One region of the Vibrio parahaemolyticus genome, then DNA from elsewhere that is predicted to be linked to it. Evidence: predicted binding sites of a transcription regulator. Region 1 holds the regulator's gene; each other region holds the start of a gene.

The links. The regulator PurR, encoded in region 1, represses purine synthesis genes. The targets are predictions, from matches to a motif close to TNANGNAAACGTTTNCNTNA.
Positions count from the first base shown of each region.
Region 2: glpX (class II fructose-bisphosphatase) is a predicted target of PurR. The motif match lies at 1,344-1,363, and genes of this name have one in related genera.
Region 3: DYB02_RS04565 (NCS2 family permease) is a predicted target of PurR. The motif match lies at 2,518-2,537, and genes of this name have one in related genera.
Region 4: DYB02_RS05710 (NupC/NupG family nucleoside CNT transporter) is a predicted target of PurR. The motif match lies at 2,538-2,557, and genes of this name have one in related genera.

Region 1 is NZ_UHIL01000001.1:1,273,452-1,277,459, forward strand. It holds gene DYB02_RS06490 (TfoX/Sxy family DNA transformation protein) at 1-402, opposite strand, end outside; cyclic di-GMP riboswitch class I at 519-608, opposite strand; gene purR (HTH-type transcriptional repressor PurR) at 875-1,879, opposite strand; gene torD (molecular chaperone TorD) at 2,317-2,964, opposite strand; gene torR (two-component system response regulator TorR) at 3,230-3,943, shown strand.
Region 2 is NZ_UHIL01000001.1:479,323-483,330, reverse strand. It holds gene DYB02_RS02530 (1,4-dihydroxy-2-naphthoate polyprenyltransferase) at 1-138, shown strand, start outside; gene rraA (ribonuclease E activity regulator RraA) at 215-727, shown strand; gene zapB (cell division protein ZapB) at 832-1,074, opposite strand; gene glpX (class II fructose-bisphosphatase) at 1,421-2,428, shown strand; gene DYB02_RS02505 (helix-turn-helix transcriptional regulator) at 2,574-3,188, shown strand; gene DYB02_RS02500 (DUF3135 domain-containing protein) at 3,293-3,649, shown strand; gene DYB02_RS02495 (DUF805 domain-containing protein) at 3,690-4,008, opposite strand, start outside.
Region 3 is NZ_UHIL01000001.1:899,130-903,137, reverse strand. It holds gene frsA (esterase FrsA) at 1-383, opposite strand, end outside; gene gpt (xanthine phosphoribosyltransferase) at 475-939, opposite strand; gene DYB02_RS04565 (NCS2 family permease) at 1,208-2,497, opposite strand; gene vcdP (small protein VcdP) at 2,980-3,066, opposite strand; gene DYB02_RS04560 (aminoacyl-histidine dipeptidase) at 3,520-4,008, shown strand, end outside.
Region 4 is NZ_UHIL01000001.1:1,103,895-1,107,902, reverse strand. It holds tRNA gene DYB02_RS05720 (tRNA-Arg) at 1-65, opposite strand, end outside; gene folD (bifunctional methylenetetrahydrofolate dehydrogenase/methenyltetrahydrofolate cyclohydrolase FolD) at 269-1,129, shown strand; gene DYB02_RS05710 (NupC/NupG family nucleoside CNT transporter) at 1,198-2,397, opposite strand; gene DYB02_RS05705 (LysR family transcriptional regulator) at 2,703-3,647, opposite strand; gene DYB02_RS05700 (lytic murein transglycosylase) at 3,722-4,008, opposite strand, start outside.

The sequences.
Region 1 (4,008 bases):
TTTCTTAAGCATTCTTTCTGTAGCCAATCTCAGATTTGGCAGATCTTTCAAGCGATTAGGCTTAGTGCTCGCTTGTTGTTCTTTCTCAAGTTTGGCGTTTTCTAAGGATTTTTTCGCTACTTCAATTAAGCGATCGCTAGATTCCCATAGTTCGCTGGAAATAGCGTAGTACTTAGTAACGACTGGGAAGCCACGTTTTTTATAAACGTAAGGCTTTAGACCCTGTGTCTCGAAGTCAGATGAAGTTTGTTGGTCTGCTCGTATATGAAGCTGGTTGTTTACCACTAGTGCAAACATCGTTTCATCAGCGAAAAGTCCGAAGCCACCAAACATTGAGCGCGACTTGATAGTACCAAGTGCCTCAAATAGCTTCATAGAGTCTTTGAGTATCGGTTTATCCATGTTTTGTTATCTCGGTGTAATTAATATTACGCCACCAAAAGTCAGGTCCGAGAGAGTAGCAAACGTGCGCAAAGGCAATGTCATTAAAGGGTAAAGACATTGGTTGCACACTTGCCATCGGTAACCCCGCTACCTTCCATATACTACTATGGTTCAGGCCGGAGGCTTTGCGTCCCACCCTTTCGGATGGTTTGCCCTGTGCGTGACCAGATGAGGATACTTCGTATATTGAATTAACATCACACTTTAGATTTTAAAACGTGATCTTGATTCAATAAATAATGCCATTTTGTGCATGGGTACTCATAATTGAGAATTGTATTTAATGTTTGAAAAGAAGCGGGAATTAATAATTCACATGTAAAGAAAACAGTAACTTATGGAAGTTATTGTTTTTAAGAATGAGGCAAAGTGTGCGGGAAGTGTTATTTTTTTAATAAAAAAAAGCGCCCCTAAGGGCGCTTGTGTTCATTTAATTAAGTTTCTTAACGGTGTTGCGGATAACAATCTCTGGTTGCATCTCGAACACACGCTTTTCGTGTTCTTTATCTTTAATGCGTTCAAGTAGGATCTCAAACGCATTTTTACCCACACGACGTTTAGGTTGGTGAATCGTTGTTAGCGGTGGTGAGAAGTACTCTGCAAGTTCAATGTTGTCGTAACCGATAACAGAAACGTCATCTGGAACCTTGATGCCGTTTTGTTGCAGACGGCTCATTAAGCCAAGTGCCATGGTATCGTTAAAACAGAATACTGCAGTAGGGCGTTTTTCCATCGCGGTGATCTTGTCTGCAACCAGTACCGCAGTATCGCATTCAAAGTTACCTTCAAGAATCCAATCTTCATTGATTGGCAGTTTTGCTTCAGCCATGGCACGACGGAAACCAGCGATACGCTCTTGGCAAGCAAGTTTCTCAAAGTGACCACTCAGGCAGGCGATGTCAGTGTGGCCGTTATCGATAAGATATTTAGTTGCTAGGTAGCCACCTTCTTCAGAGTTATCGATGATCTTGTCCGCACGAGAACTCTCTGGGCCCCAATCCATCACAACTTTCGGGATGTCTGAATGACGATCTAACATCTCTTTTAGTTCTTCGGTTAGATCTGAACACATCACCAAAATGCCATCTACACGTTTCTCAGCAAGCATGCGGATGTAGTCGCGCTGTTTCTCGTAGATGCCGCCAGTATTACACAAGATCAATGTGTAACCTTGACGGTAGCAGTAACTTTCTACACCGTCGATCACTTCAGAGAAGAATAGGTTAGTTGACTGTGTTACCAACATACCAATAGTACGAGTTGAGTTGCATTTTAAACTACGAGCAACTGCGCTTGGTGCGTAGTTAAGCTCATCAACCGCTTTCATTACTTTTTCTTGGGTTGCTTCTGCAACAAAACGTGTCTTATTAATAACGTGCGAAACTGTGGTAGTAGAAACGCCGGCTAAGCGAGCAACGTCTTTTATAGTGGCCATAAATGATGTCCTGTATCGAGCTACTTAATACCGTAGTGAATACAACCATACGCTTAGTTTTTTGCGCAAACTAAACACCACAACAACAGTAGTGTCTATTCTAGTAGGCAGCGGTTGTACCGAAATCGGTATAAAAAGATTTGTAGCAACTTGGTTGAAGGTACTCGGCTTCCTATTAAATATGAGGAAGTGGTCATCAACCTATTAATAAAAAACAAAAACCGCTATATTTCAGCGGTTTACATATAAATCATATTTAATCGTTTGCGTTCACATTTTAGCCCTATGTGGGCTGACTGGCAATATTTTCAGCAAGAGTTTTGTGTATTTGAAGTCACATTTTGACTGCTAAATGAACGAACGTCTTTGAGCCAGATTAAAAGCAAGCGAATAAAATAGGGAGCCCGACAGGCAGGCTCCCTAAAAATAGGCGGTGATTATTCACCAAGAAGGTAAGCGCTGTCCAGTTTACAAAATGCAATTAATAGTTGCGCAACGCTTAAGTAGAAGCCAAATTCATCAAATTGCTTACATTTTTCAGCAAATTTTGGCAACCAAGACATGAGTTGATTTTGGATGAAATCGTTTTGTTTAACGAAAGCCTCTTCCATATGTTTTTCTTGCTCTAACTCATTTGAGCGAATGATCATGTTGCCCAAAAAGTCCAATTCAACAGCAAGATGGTCTGCTGGTTCTTTGAGGTTTTCGTCTACCTGAACCCCAAAATCTGCCATCAGTTTTTCCATCTCTTCTGCAGGTTTGTCATTGAGCAAGCCTGATTCACCAATGTACATAGAAGCGTACGGTAGTGACCCATACTTATCTGTTTTTAAGAACAGCTCGCAAAAATCTGCTGCAAGTTCTAGTTGAGCATCATTGCGGTCTTGGAGTCGGTTTAGGGCATCAACTAGGCTATCAACGGCTGGCTTGAGTGATTCGTTCTCACCTAAGCCCGCTAAAAAACTGCGAATTTCAACACTGTGGTAGGTTTCTAGTTCTTTTTCGCTGAGTTCTTTAGCGAATAAGCTCGAAAACCACCAGTAAATTTCAGCACGCTTTTCATTAAAAGCTTTCACTTCTTGCATTTTTGGCTCCTGAAGGATGCTTCGAGTATTGCATCATAAAGTCAATTAGGGATATCCCCTAAGTGTAATCAAATAAGATGAATAGCAGTAACTATAATTATTGTTGATTATGTTGAATTGTGTGCACTTATTAACAGTGATGGGCAAGCTTGTTTTGAATCAATAAAAACGCTAAATCTTGCTTTTTAATGTATCTATGACTAGAAATGTTACTAGTTATGAATAGAATACGTCTTGGATAATAAGAAGACAGAAAGTGGTGTAAATGAGCTATCACGTATTAGTCGTAGAAGATGATGTTGTAACTCGTAGTAAGCTTGCGGGATATTTCCAAAATGAAGGTTACAAAGTTAGCGAAGCAGAAAGTGGCGCGGAGATGCGCGAAGTTCTGCAAGGCGGTGATGTCGACCTTATTATGTTGGATATTAACTTGCCGGGCGAAGACGGCCTAATGCTTACGCGTGAGCTACGCAGTCAATCAGACATCGGCATCATATTGGTAACAGGACGCACGGATAGCATCGACAAAATCGTAGGCCTAGAGATGGGTGCAGACGATTATGTGACAAAGCCTTTTGAACTAAGGGAATTACTAGTTCGAGTTAAAAATCTACTGTGGCGCATTTCTGCGGCACGAAGTGGAGCAAGTAAAGCGGCAAGCGAAACAAACGATGAACACATTGTTCGCTTTGGTGAGTGGACATTCGATATTCAGCGTCGAGCACTTAGCCGTAATGGTGAGCCAGTAAAACTAACCAAAGCAGAATATGAGCTTTTGGTGGCGTTATCGTCTTACCCGAATCAAGTGCTGAGTCGTGAACGTATTTTGAATATGATCAGTCATCGAGTTGATGCTCCAAATGATCGTACGATCGATGTTCTTATCCGACGCATGCGCGCTAAGATGGAGTTTGATCCTAAGAACCCACAAATTTTTGTGACCGTTCACGGTGAAGGCTATATGTTCGCAGGTGATTAATCACCATCAGACAAGCAGTAAAGAAAAAGGAGAGCCAATGCTCTCCTTTTTTGTGTTTATAAATC
Region 2 (4,008 bases), 790 kb from region 1:
ATTCATCACGGTAAAGCCGTTTGGGATACAGAAAAACCTGCACAAATCGCTCCAATGCTGCCAGTTATCGTAAAATGCTCATTAGTCACTAACGTTTTGTTTGCAACAATTGTGGTAGCTCAAACTCTGGTAAGTTAAAAAAGGATTGTCATTGCATTGACTTAATGCCTAGATATACTCAAAGACAACCAGTTTCTGTTTAGAAAGGTACGCTATGGAATACAATACCTCAGCACTCTGCGATATCTACCTTGATCAGGTCGATGTGGTTGAACCAATGTTCAGTAATTTTGGCGGACGCGCGTCATTTGCCGGGCAAATCACCACCATTAAGTGTTTTGAAGACAACTCACTGATCCGCGAAACCTTAGAGCAAGATGGTCTTGGGCGCGTGTTGTTGATTGACGGTGGCGGTTCCTTACGTAAAGCGCTCATCGATGCAGAAATTGCTGCGATTGCAGAAGAAAACGAGTGGGAAGGCATTGTCGTTTACGGTTGTGTCCGTGAAGTCGATGAACTAGAAGACATGAACCTCGGCATTCAAGCTTTGGCATCGATTCCTGTTGGCGCGGCAAACCAGGGCATTGGTGAGCTAGATGTACCCGTAAACTTCGGCGGCGTTAGCTTCCTTCCAGAAGATTACATCTACGCCGACAACACTGGCATCATCCTATCTCCAGAGCCACTTAATATTGACCTTGAGTTAGATGATACGGTCGAAGAGTAGCTTCCAGTAGCTAGTCACCTTTCGTTGACTAAAGCGCTACTCATACCCAAATACACAAACACCCGCCAAAGCGGGTGTTTTTAATTCTGGATGAAGAAGTGAAACTATTCCACTTCGTCCATTTTGCCAAGTAGTGCACGAATGCGCTCTTGCCACTGTGCGTGCTCTTGCTGAGCTTGCTGAGCTTTTTGCTCTAGATCTTCACGTTGAGAACGAAGCTCGTTTGCTTCTGCTTCTAGTTTTACTTTGTCTTCTTTCAGCTCTTCAACTTCCATCTGAAGAAGAGTGATTGTGTCAACTGCAGTTTGAATTTTAGATTCTAGTTGTTCTAGTACTTCAAAAGACATCTTGGCCTACCTATGTTATTCCGTTGGGACGATGCACGAGATTGGCGTGCAGCTTACCTATATAAGGTCATTCTACTCAGCGTCGCGATGAGAAACACTCACTATATTCGATATTTCGCATCATTCGGTTAAAAAATCGGCGCAATCTCACTAAACGCTGACTTTTCTTATCGGCGAAGCATTTTTGTGCAAGGTATTTACGCCTCTCCGCGGCAAAAATCACCCAAGTATTGATCAAATTCAACTTAGTTAAAGTAAAAGCTCAGCAAAAAGGCAAACGTTTAACTGCCGTTGTGATAGAATCGCCGCGCAAATTCCTCTTCCCTATTGCTTACTTGGAGACATCATGAAACGCGATTTAGCAATGGCATTTTCTCGTGTAACTGAAGGTGCTGCACTCGCTGGTTACAAATGGCTTGGCCGTGGTGACAAAAACGCAGCCGATGGCGCTGCTGTTGAAGTTATGCGCACTCTACTGAACAAAACAGACATCAGTGGTGAAATTGTCATTGGTGAAGGTGAAATCGATGATGCACCAATGCTATACATCGGTGAGAAAGTTGGTCTAGGTGGCGATGAAGTGGATATCGCTGTTGACCCTATTGAAGGCACACGCATGACTGCAATGGGTCAATCAAACGCATTGGCAGTGCTTGCCGCGGGTGAAAAAGGCAGCTTTTTAAAAGCACCTGACATGTACATGGAAAAATTGGTTGTTGGCCCAGGTGCGAAAGGCGTGATCGATCTAGAAAAGCCGTTGAAAGAAAACCTAGAAAACGTTGCTGGTGCGCTAAATAAAACGCTGGACACTCTGGTTGTCATCACTCTAGCAAAACCTCGCCACGATGATGTGATAGCTGAAATGCAGGCGATGGGTGTGCGTGTCTTCGCGGTGCCAGATGGCGACGTTGCAGCTTCCATCCTAACGTGTATGCCAGATAGTGAAGTGGACCTCATGTACTGCATTGGCGGTGCACCAGAGGGGGTGGTATCCGCAGCGGTGATTCGCGCACTTGATGGTGACATGCATGGCCGCCTTCTACCTCGCCACGAAGTGAAAGGCGACACAGAAGAAAACCGTATTTACGGTGCGGCTGAACTACAACGTTGTGAAGAAATGGGCGTAAAAGCCAACGTCGTCCTAAAAATGGAAGACATGGCGCGCAGCGACAACGTCGTCTTCTCAGCAACAGGCATTACAAAAGGTGACTTGCTAGAGGGGATTTCTCGCCAAGGTAATATTGCGACGACAGAGACGCTACTCGTGCGAGGTCGTTGCCGTACCATTCGCCGCATCAAGTCGACCCATTACTTAGAGCGCAAAGATCCAGAAGTTCGCGATATCATTCTGTAATTTTTAGGTTCAGCATCGCAGAGGGTTGGCAAAGTGCCGACCCTTTTTGTTTTTGGCTCACCAAATCCCCACTCAAGTTAAGTCAACACTTTTCTTTACTAAGCCTATCGCGCATAATGTGTACGGAAATACAAATGGTGGGAATATGAAGACCGTAGATAGGATATTGCAAATCGTTAAGCGTGACGGGTCTGTCACTGCAAAACAACTCTCTTCTGAGCTTGGGATGACAACCATGGGTGCTCGCCAGCACCTGCAAGGTTTAGAAGATGAAGGCATCCTGTCGATTCACGATGTAAAAGTCAAAGTCGGACGCCCTACTCGCCATTGGTCTTTAACCCAGAAGGGACATGAGCAATTCGCCGATCGTCATGGCGAACTCACCATCCAATTTATCGAAGCCGTGGAACACATCTTCGGTAAAGATGGCCTCGACAAAGTTACCTCCGAGCGCGAAAAACTGACTTTACAAAACTATCGCCAGCACCTCGACCAATGTGAGTCTTTAGAAAGCAAGCTGGAAACTTTGGTTTTTCTGCGCGAAAAAGAAGGCTACATGGCAGAGCTTGAACAAGATGAGCACGGGTTTATCTTGATCGAGAATCACTGCCCGATTTGTAAAGCCGCCACGCGTTGCCCTAGTTTATGCAAATCTGAACTGAGTGTGTTCCAGTCCTTACTCGGAGACGACACGACCGTCGAGCGTACCGAGCATATCATTAGCGGTCAACGTCGCTGCGTTTACCGAATCCGCGCTTAGATTTCGGCCCTTTCGCTCTCTCTTATAAATGAGACAGGCCAATGATTCATCCTTTACTCTGATTCCTGTGGTGTACGCTTGTAGTATTGAACACGAGTATCCATATGGATTTGGAGAAAGGGATGAGAACTCTACATACTCACACAACGCAAGTATTACCCTCATTTGATGAACTGGTTCAGATGGCCGAAAGCGATCCAGAAGGCTTTGAACAATTTCGCCACGAGATGGCAAAAGAAATGATAGAAAGCGCCTCAGAAACGATGCAACCACGCTTATGGGCTCAGCAAAGCCATATTGATCGTGTGATTCGCAACTGTAAAAACCCTCATCACACCAACGTCGTGCTAATGAATGAACTACAAAAACAAGTCACAAAGTTCAGAGAAGCATTACAAGGAAAAGCGACGTCGGTTAAAACAGACAACGTAGTCGCCTTCAACAGAAACGATTTCTACTGATGTGAGAGTCACACCTTAGGCAGACTCCCACACTCATAAATCACTGTGGCTCAGGACCGTATTTATTCGGGCCTGATGTGCCTTTCAGAAAACCACACTCAATCAAAATCCAAAGCCCACAAATTAATGAAATCGAAGCAATGAATAGCTGTGGCGTTGAAGGTTCTTGCGCCATTGGGCTTGTCATCGGCGTTGCGATGCGACCAATCACCAAAGGAATATTCAAGCCTAACCAGTAGATCGACTTGTCGCGGTCATGCCATCTCTTTGTCGTAATAGCCAAATCAGGAATGAGCAGTACCAACAAGAATATTGGCAGTAACAGGTAAGAAAACGCAGGAAACAACTTACTGATACCC
Region 3 (4,008 bases), 370 kb from region 1:
GCGGTAAACAGCTCGTCGGCAGCATCCTCACCTTTAAGATCATTGGCACGTCGTTGGTGTTCCATACCTAACTTGATCCACTCAAACGTCCAGTTACCACTGTGATACCCCATCACAGTATCTAACCAATCATCGTGAGTACGAGAATGCGTTGACGAAGCAATGCGCGACAACACGCCTTCCATTTCAATTGGAGATAAGCCTTGCCACGCCCACTGCAAGCGACGCAAATGACGATACCAAGCACGATCTTCTTGCTGTTCTCGATCATCAAGAATCTTTTTGCTGGTTGGCATGTATTGAGTGAGCGCGGAGGTTTCTTTCGCTTGCTTATGTTTTACGAACAAAGTCTCGGAAAGATTTTTACTGACGTCTTCAGACATAGGAAGAACCTTTGGCTATTAGCATTAGCTGTAATGATAATAAAAAAAATGCCCCTATAAAGGGGCATTTCTCAATATTCTTCGCTAGCGATTACTTTTGCTTGCGGTTTACTGGCTCTGCGTACTGGATAGACATATCCCAAGGTTGCTCGATCCAAGTGTCTTGCGCGATGTCTACTACGTAGTCATCTAACAATTCTTTACCCGACGGTTTTGCACATACTGCAATCATTTTTGCTTTCGGGTACATTTCACGCAGTTTGCGCGCTGTATCACCGCTATCTACTAGGTCTTCAACGATTAGGTAGCCTTCACCATCGCCTTCAGGTGCTTTAAGCACTGTCATATCACGTTGATGATCATGGTCGTAGCTTGAGATACAAATTGTATCAACGTAGCGAATACCCAGTTCACGAGCCAAGATAGCACCCGGTACTAGACCGCCACGGCTTACCGCCCAAATACCTTTCCATTGCTCAGCTGGCATCTGTTTCTCAGCCAGTTCACGGCAGTAAGTCTGCATCGCATCCCAAGTGATAATGAATTTTTTACTCATTGTAATAACCTAATAATTTGAAAATATGCATCCTCAAAATCTAGCGAAACGGCTTTAAAGCGGAATATTCACTATGCTCTCCAGAGGTCAGGAGAAGAGGATTTCAAGCTGCGCAAACGATTATTCTACCGAAACACACCGTTAATACCAACGGTGATATCAAAATTCTCCGTCTATTACGCAGAAAAATCGAATTCAGTGAACAACGCTAAAAGCAAAAAGCCAGCACGAACAGCTTTTGCTGCTCGCGCTGGCTTTTTAAAAGTAATTACCCGGCTAGGTATTTAACGATGAAGATGGCAGACATAACCCAAACACTCATCGATACATCGCGGCCTTTGCCACTAAACAATTTGATGGCAGCATACGCAATAAAGCCTAGGGTGATACCTTCTGCAATAGAGAAAGTAAGCGGCATCACAAGACAAGTTACAACGACTGGAGATGCTTCAGTTAGGTCACGCCAATCAATGCTCACCAAGCCAGAAAGCATCAAAATTGCTACATAGAACAATGCACCTGACGTTGCATACGCAGGGATCATACCCGCTAGTGGCGAGAACAATAGTGCAAGCAGGAAGAGTACACCAACAACCACTGCGGTTAGGCCAGTACGACCACCAGCAGCTACGCCCGAAACACTTTCAATGTATGAAGTCGTGTTTGACGTACCTAGCAACGCACCAACAGAAGTCGCTGTTGAGTCAGCAAGTAGTGCTTTGTTTAGACGAGGAATGTTGCCATTCTCATCCGTTAGACCGGCTTTTTGAGAAACGCCAACGAGCGTACCAGCCGTATCAAATAAGTCGACGAACAAGAAAGCGAACACAACAGAGATCATGCCGACTTCAAATAGACCCGAGAAATCCAATTGTAAGAATGTTGGTGCGATACTTGGTGGTGTTGACATGACACCGTTCCATTGCACATCACCAAATAGAAGACCAAGCGCCGTCACACCCAAAATCGCGATCATCACCGCACCTTTCACACCACGGTGAACAAGCGCGATAGTAAGGAAGAAACCAATCGCCGCCAACACTGATGGCAACGACGTGATATCGCCCATTGAAACCAATGTCGCTGGGTTATCAACCACAATACCTGCGTTTTTAAGGGCGATAAACGCCAAGAAAAGGCCAATACCTGCAGAAATGCCGGTGCGAAGCGAATGCGGGATCGAGTTAATGATCCACTCACGAATCTTAAAAATGCTCAGCAGAATAAACAAAACACCAGAAACAAACACTGCAGCCAGCGCGACTTGCCATGTGTAACCCATGCCTAACACAACGGAATATGTGAAGAATGCGTTTAGACCCATGCCCGGAGCCTGAGCAATTGGGTAGTTTGCGACTAAGCCCATAATGAAACAGCCAATCGCGGCGGCAAGACACGTTGCAACAAAGATCGCACCACGATCCATACCGGTATCAGACAAAATAGCTGGGTTTACAAAAATAATGTAAGCCATGGTAAGGAAGGTCGTAATACCTGCAATGATCTCAGTGCGCACATTTGTGCCGTTTTCACTAAGTTTAAAGAGCCTTTCGAGCATGATCGAATCCTGTAAAGGTAAAAAGTAAACGGTTGCGTAATCGATTGGCAGGAATTATAAAGTTATCAAATAGCAAATTCTAGATAGAATCATCACTCTAAAGCGTTTTTTTTCGCAGGATATGAAACCCATCCGTTAGTATTTAAAATCAAGAATGAATATAGCGCTTATTAAACAATAACTAACCGCTCATGTTCACTTTGCCTTCAATGCGTTCAAATTGAGCAATGTTCTAAACTTTCAAACAGAAATGGACGTTAAAGGGCAATATTCACTCACAATTTACTGCGTAAGTGGGATTCCTTTTAGCAGCAATAAGAGAATGGAGGCTTAGTGGTGGAAATTTGGTCGGAAGTAGAAAAAAGAGATAAAAAAACGCCACTCAATTTGAGTGGCGGTGAATCATGTCAGCACTATCACTGAAAAAAAATTCCAATTTATAGGGGTGAACAAACTGTTCGAGTCACATGCGTTGACTTCACTTAGTAGCCAAAGCTTGTTGGGTATACAAAGTTACCGGTATATACAGATTTGCTATTCCAGAACATTGCACTTGGTAAACCTTTCATAAATATCACCTTCTAAATCAATTAAAACAGTCGTTGATTTCTCGGTTCCTTGGAGGCGATAAACGGACTCATCCTTTGAGCATTTCATTCTTCATCTCAGAAGCTGGTTACAAATATACCACCAAGAAATTTAATTACAAGCATTTTAGTGATAAAAGTCACAAAAAATCCATAAATTGACGTCAATCAAATTTTAACTGTAATTAAATTACATTTTTGTGAATTAAAAATTATTCTACTTTCAGTTCATATAAACATAAGCGCATTTACGACTTATACCATGTTCATAAAGTGTGACAGTGAGGAAGGAAATCCTTTTGTTCTCGACTACTAGTAGCCTTCGTCTGGTGGTATCCTTGAGCTAATTCATGCCAAATATCATTAGCATTTCCTGCTAATCACACATTATTTATACGGTATATATTTGGCAAAGCACATCAAAAGGAGTCTTCCGTGTCTGAATTCCATTCTGAAATCAGTACCTTGTCACCTGCTCCACTTTGGCAGTTTTTCGATAAGATTTGTTCCATCCCTCATCCATCTAAGCATGAAGAAGCATTAGCACAGTACATTATCAACTGGGCAACAGAGCAAGGCTTCGATGTTCGCCGAGACCCAACGGGCAACGTATTCATCAAAAAGCCAGCAACGCCTGGGATGGAAAACAAAAAGGGCGTGGTTCTTCAAGCACACATTGACATGGTGCCACAGAAGAATGAAGACACTGACCACGACTTCACAAAAGATCCAATTCAACCGTACATCGATGGTGAGTGGGTAACAGCGAAAGGCACGACGCTTGGTGCAGACAACGGTATTGGTATGGCTTCTTGTCTGGCTGTATTAGCATCTAAAGATATCAAGCATGGGCCAATTGAAGTTCTACTAACAATTGATGAAGAAGCAGGCATGACAGGTGCATTCGGGCTTGAAGCAGGTTGG
Region 4 (4,008 bases), 170 kb from region 1:
TAGGATTCGAACCTATGACCACATCCTTAGAAGGGACGTGCTCTATCCAGCTGAGCTAAGGGCGCGCTACAGGGACAGGATTATACGAGTTCAAACGGGTAAATCAACGGGTTTTCATAACATTCTGATCTGAATGCCTAAAAAAAGCCCATCCAAACGCTTAATGTTCAAAAACACCACAAGGCAAACGTTTGCGTATGGATGTTAATTAGAATTTCTGCGACAATGCGCCGCAGATAATTTGCCTTCTTAATTTATAAGGAAAGTCATGACTGCTCAAAATATAGACGGAACTCTCATTTCCCAAACTGTTCGATCCGAAGTTGCAGCACGTGTTAAAGCTCGCGTCGCAGCAGGTTTACGCGCTCCTGGCCTAGCAGTTGTTCTGGTTGGTGAAGACCCAGCATCTCAAGTTTACGTGGGCAGCAAACGCCGCGCTTGTGAAGAAGTTGGCTTTGTATCCAAGTCGTTTGACCTTCCGGCTTCAACATCTGAAGAGGAGCTGCTTGCTCTTATTGATGAGTTGAACAACGACAACGAAATTGACGGCATTTTAGTTCAGTTGCCACTTCCTGCTGGTATTGATACCACACACGTTCTAGAGCGTATTCATCCAGAAAAAGACGTGGATGGCTTCCACCCTTACAACGTTGGTCGTCTTGCGCAACGTATTCCTAAGCTTCGCTCTTGTACGCCTAAAGGCATCATTACCCTACTCGACCGTTACAACATCGAGCTTCGTGGTAAACATGCGGTTGTGGTTGGCGCATCAAACATTGTTGGTCGTCCAATGACACTTGAGCTGCTGCTTGCTGGTTGTACAACAACGACATGCCACCGCTTTACCAAAGATCTAGAAAGCCACGTACGTCAAGCTGACGTTGTTGTGGTCGCGGTAGGTAAGCCAAACTTCATCCCTGGCGAGTGGATTAAAAAAGGCGCAGTGGTTGTCGATGTAGGCATTAACCGTCTTGATTCAGGCAAGCTAGTGGGCGATGTGGAATACGACAAAGCACGCGAAAGCGCGAGCTTCATTACTCCGGTTCCTGGTGGTGTTGGCCCAATGACCGTAGCAAGCTTGATTGAGAACACGATGTTGGCTTGCGAGCAGTTCCATACTGAACAATAACATCAATCTTGAGGTACGAAAAAGGCTCCGCAAGGAGCCTTTTTGCTAATTTTAGATATCTATTTCAATTACAGACTTAAAATCACACCCGCAATAGAAGCACTCATCAAGTTCGCCATAACGCCGGCAATAATCGCGCGGAAACCATGCTTAGAAACAAATGCACGCTTCTCTGGTACCAAAGAACCCAATCCGCCGATCAGCATTGCCATACTAGAGATGTTTGCAAAACCACACAGTGCGAAAGTCACGATAGCTTGAGAGTGAGCACTTAGCTGAGACTTCACTTCTGCTAGTTGGATGAAAGCAACAAACTCGTTCACCACGATCTTGTTACCGATAAGCGAGCCCGCCGTAATCGCCTCTTCCCATGGCACACCTAACAACCATGCGACAGGTGCAAATACGTAGCCTAAGATAAGCTCAAAGCTTAGTGGCGTACCAATAAGGTCTCCAACCCAACCTAGCATGCCGTTCAGCAACGCGATTACGCTGATGAACGCTAACAACGTACCACCTACAGACACAGCGATGCGAACACCCGCCATTGCGCCATCGGCTAACGCTTCAACCACGTTAGTTGCGCGTGGAATTTCCACTTGGCTAATGTCGATATCTGGTGCTTTGTTCACATCTTCTGGCATGAGAATTTTCGCCATCAACAAGCCTGCGGGCGCAGACATAAAGGCAGCAGCGATAAGGTAGTTAAGATCGACACCCAACGAGGCATAACCTACCAACGTACCACCAGCTACTGACGCCAAACCACCTGTCATTACCGCAAAGAACTGCGAATCAGTCATGTGTTTTAGGTAGGGTTTCACCATAAGTGGCGCTTCGATAGTGCCGACAAAAATGTTTGCTGTTGCAGACAAAGACTCAGCACGACCAATGCCAAGAAGCTTTTGAATACCACCACCAATGAAGTTGATAACTTTTGGCATCACACCAATGTGATAAAGACCGGAGATAAGAGAGGAGAAGAAAACGATGATACCCAGTACATTGATCGCAAAGGTGAAGCCCCCTGTCGCCAAATTACCGAATAAAAACACGATGCCTTCTTGACCGTAGTTGATCAAATTCGACACGACGCTGCTTACTGAATTCAGCGCATCTCGTCCTGCTGGTACATATAAAACCAACAATGCAAACAGCACCTGTAAAGCAAACGCAAACGCCACTGTTCTCAGCTTTATATTTTTTCTATTTGTAGAAAGTAGCCATGCTACGAATAGTATGGCTACGATACCAATAATTGAGTTCATAAAATGAATCCGATAGAAGGGGGATATGGAAGGCACCGGATTGTATAGCGGACTCAAAATGGCGCAAGTTGAGGATGTTAACAGTGTGAAAAGTTCAAGCGAACAATAATTAACCACACAAATAACTAATTGAATTTGCTATAGATAAACGTTTGCTTGTTTTTATTGTTTCTATATGGAAAAGATGTTTCTAGATTTGGAAAAATTTTGTGAGACAAATCACCTTATACAACCACTGAATAGTCGAAAAATGTTTTGCTTAGAGAAAATCGACTAGAAACACCTCTTGAACGTTATTAATGAATCTACTTGGGAATAGAGATGTAAGGTGCGAGGCGCTGATCCCAGTGACACGGGTTGCCAATTTTCTGTTTAATAAAGTTGATAACGGCTGATATTTTTTTCGGCATGTGCTGACGACTCGGGTACACCGCATAAAATGGCATCGACTGGCTCGCTTTCCAGTCTGGCAATAGTTGAATCAACTTACCCGTTCTGAACTCATCACCAAGCAAATACGTAGCGAGATACGCAATCCCCCATCCAGCAATCGCGGCGTCGCGGACAGCTTCTGCTAAATCGACAGAGTAGTTGCCGGAGACTTTGACGTTTAGCTCTTGTTGTCCCTTGGTAAATGCCCATCCTGTGTAATCACGCTCCCAACTGCGATAGATCAAGCAGTTGTGCAAAGACAAGTCGTTCGGCTCAGTCGGAGTATCATACTTAAGCAAATAATCCGGCGATGCTGCCACCACAAACTGGCAGTCCGTCAAACGCTGCGCAATGTAGCCCTCTGGTAGGTGCTCATTGTTTGTTACCCACAGATCGAGCCCTTCCGCCAGCATATCGACCTTGTAGTCAAACAAATGCACTTCCACTTGAAGCTGTGGATACAACTCACGCAGCTCTTGAATCGCAGGAATGATGTGCAGCGTTCCAAATGATTGAGATAACCCGAGGCGAACCAGCCCAGCCACTTCATCCCTTTGGCTTTCCATTTCTAACGTCGCACTACTCACCGCCTGCACCACTTGTTCACAATGATGATAAAACGTTTTTCCCGCTTCGGTAGGCGTAAAACTACGCGTGGTGCGTTGAACAAGCTTGATACCAAGAGATTCCTCTAACTGACTAAGCTGTTTGCTGACGTGAGATACTGACACTCCAAGGCTTTTCGCCGCCGCAGTAAAGTTTTTATGTTTGATCAATGCAGAAAAGATCACCATTTGCGCAGCACGTTCAGATAACACGCAGTACCTCGATAAGAATGTGGGAAAAACAAAGGGCTCCGAAGAGCCCCTATAAAACAGTATTTACTAACGAACTAGAATGAAATGCGATCAGCGAGATGGCTGACGGCAAGCGCGAAGTAGTAAGAGCGGTTCCACTTCATCAGTACGTTATAGTTATTGTAAACCAGATACGTACGACCGTTTTCATCGTCAGGCATGATAAGCCATGCTTGGATATCTTCATTCAGTTTAGGTAATGGACTGCCATCGTACTTCGTGATGCCAAGTTTACTCCACTCCTGAAGATATTTGCCTTTTTCTGCCCCGCGTCCTTCTAGGCTACGATCAATCCCTTTCGGCACCTTCACTTGGCGCCCCC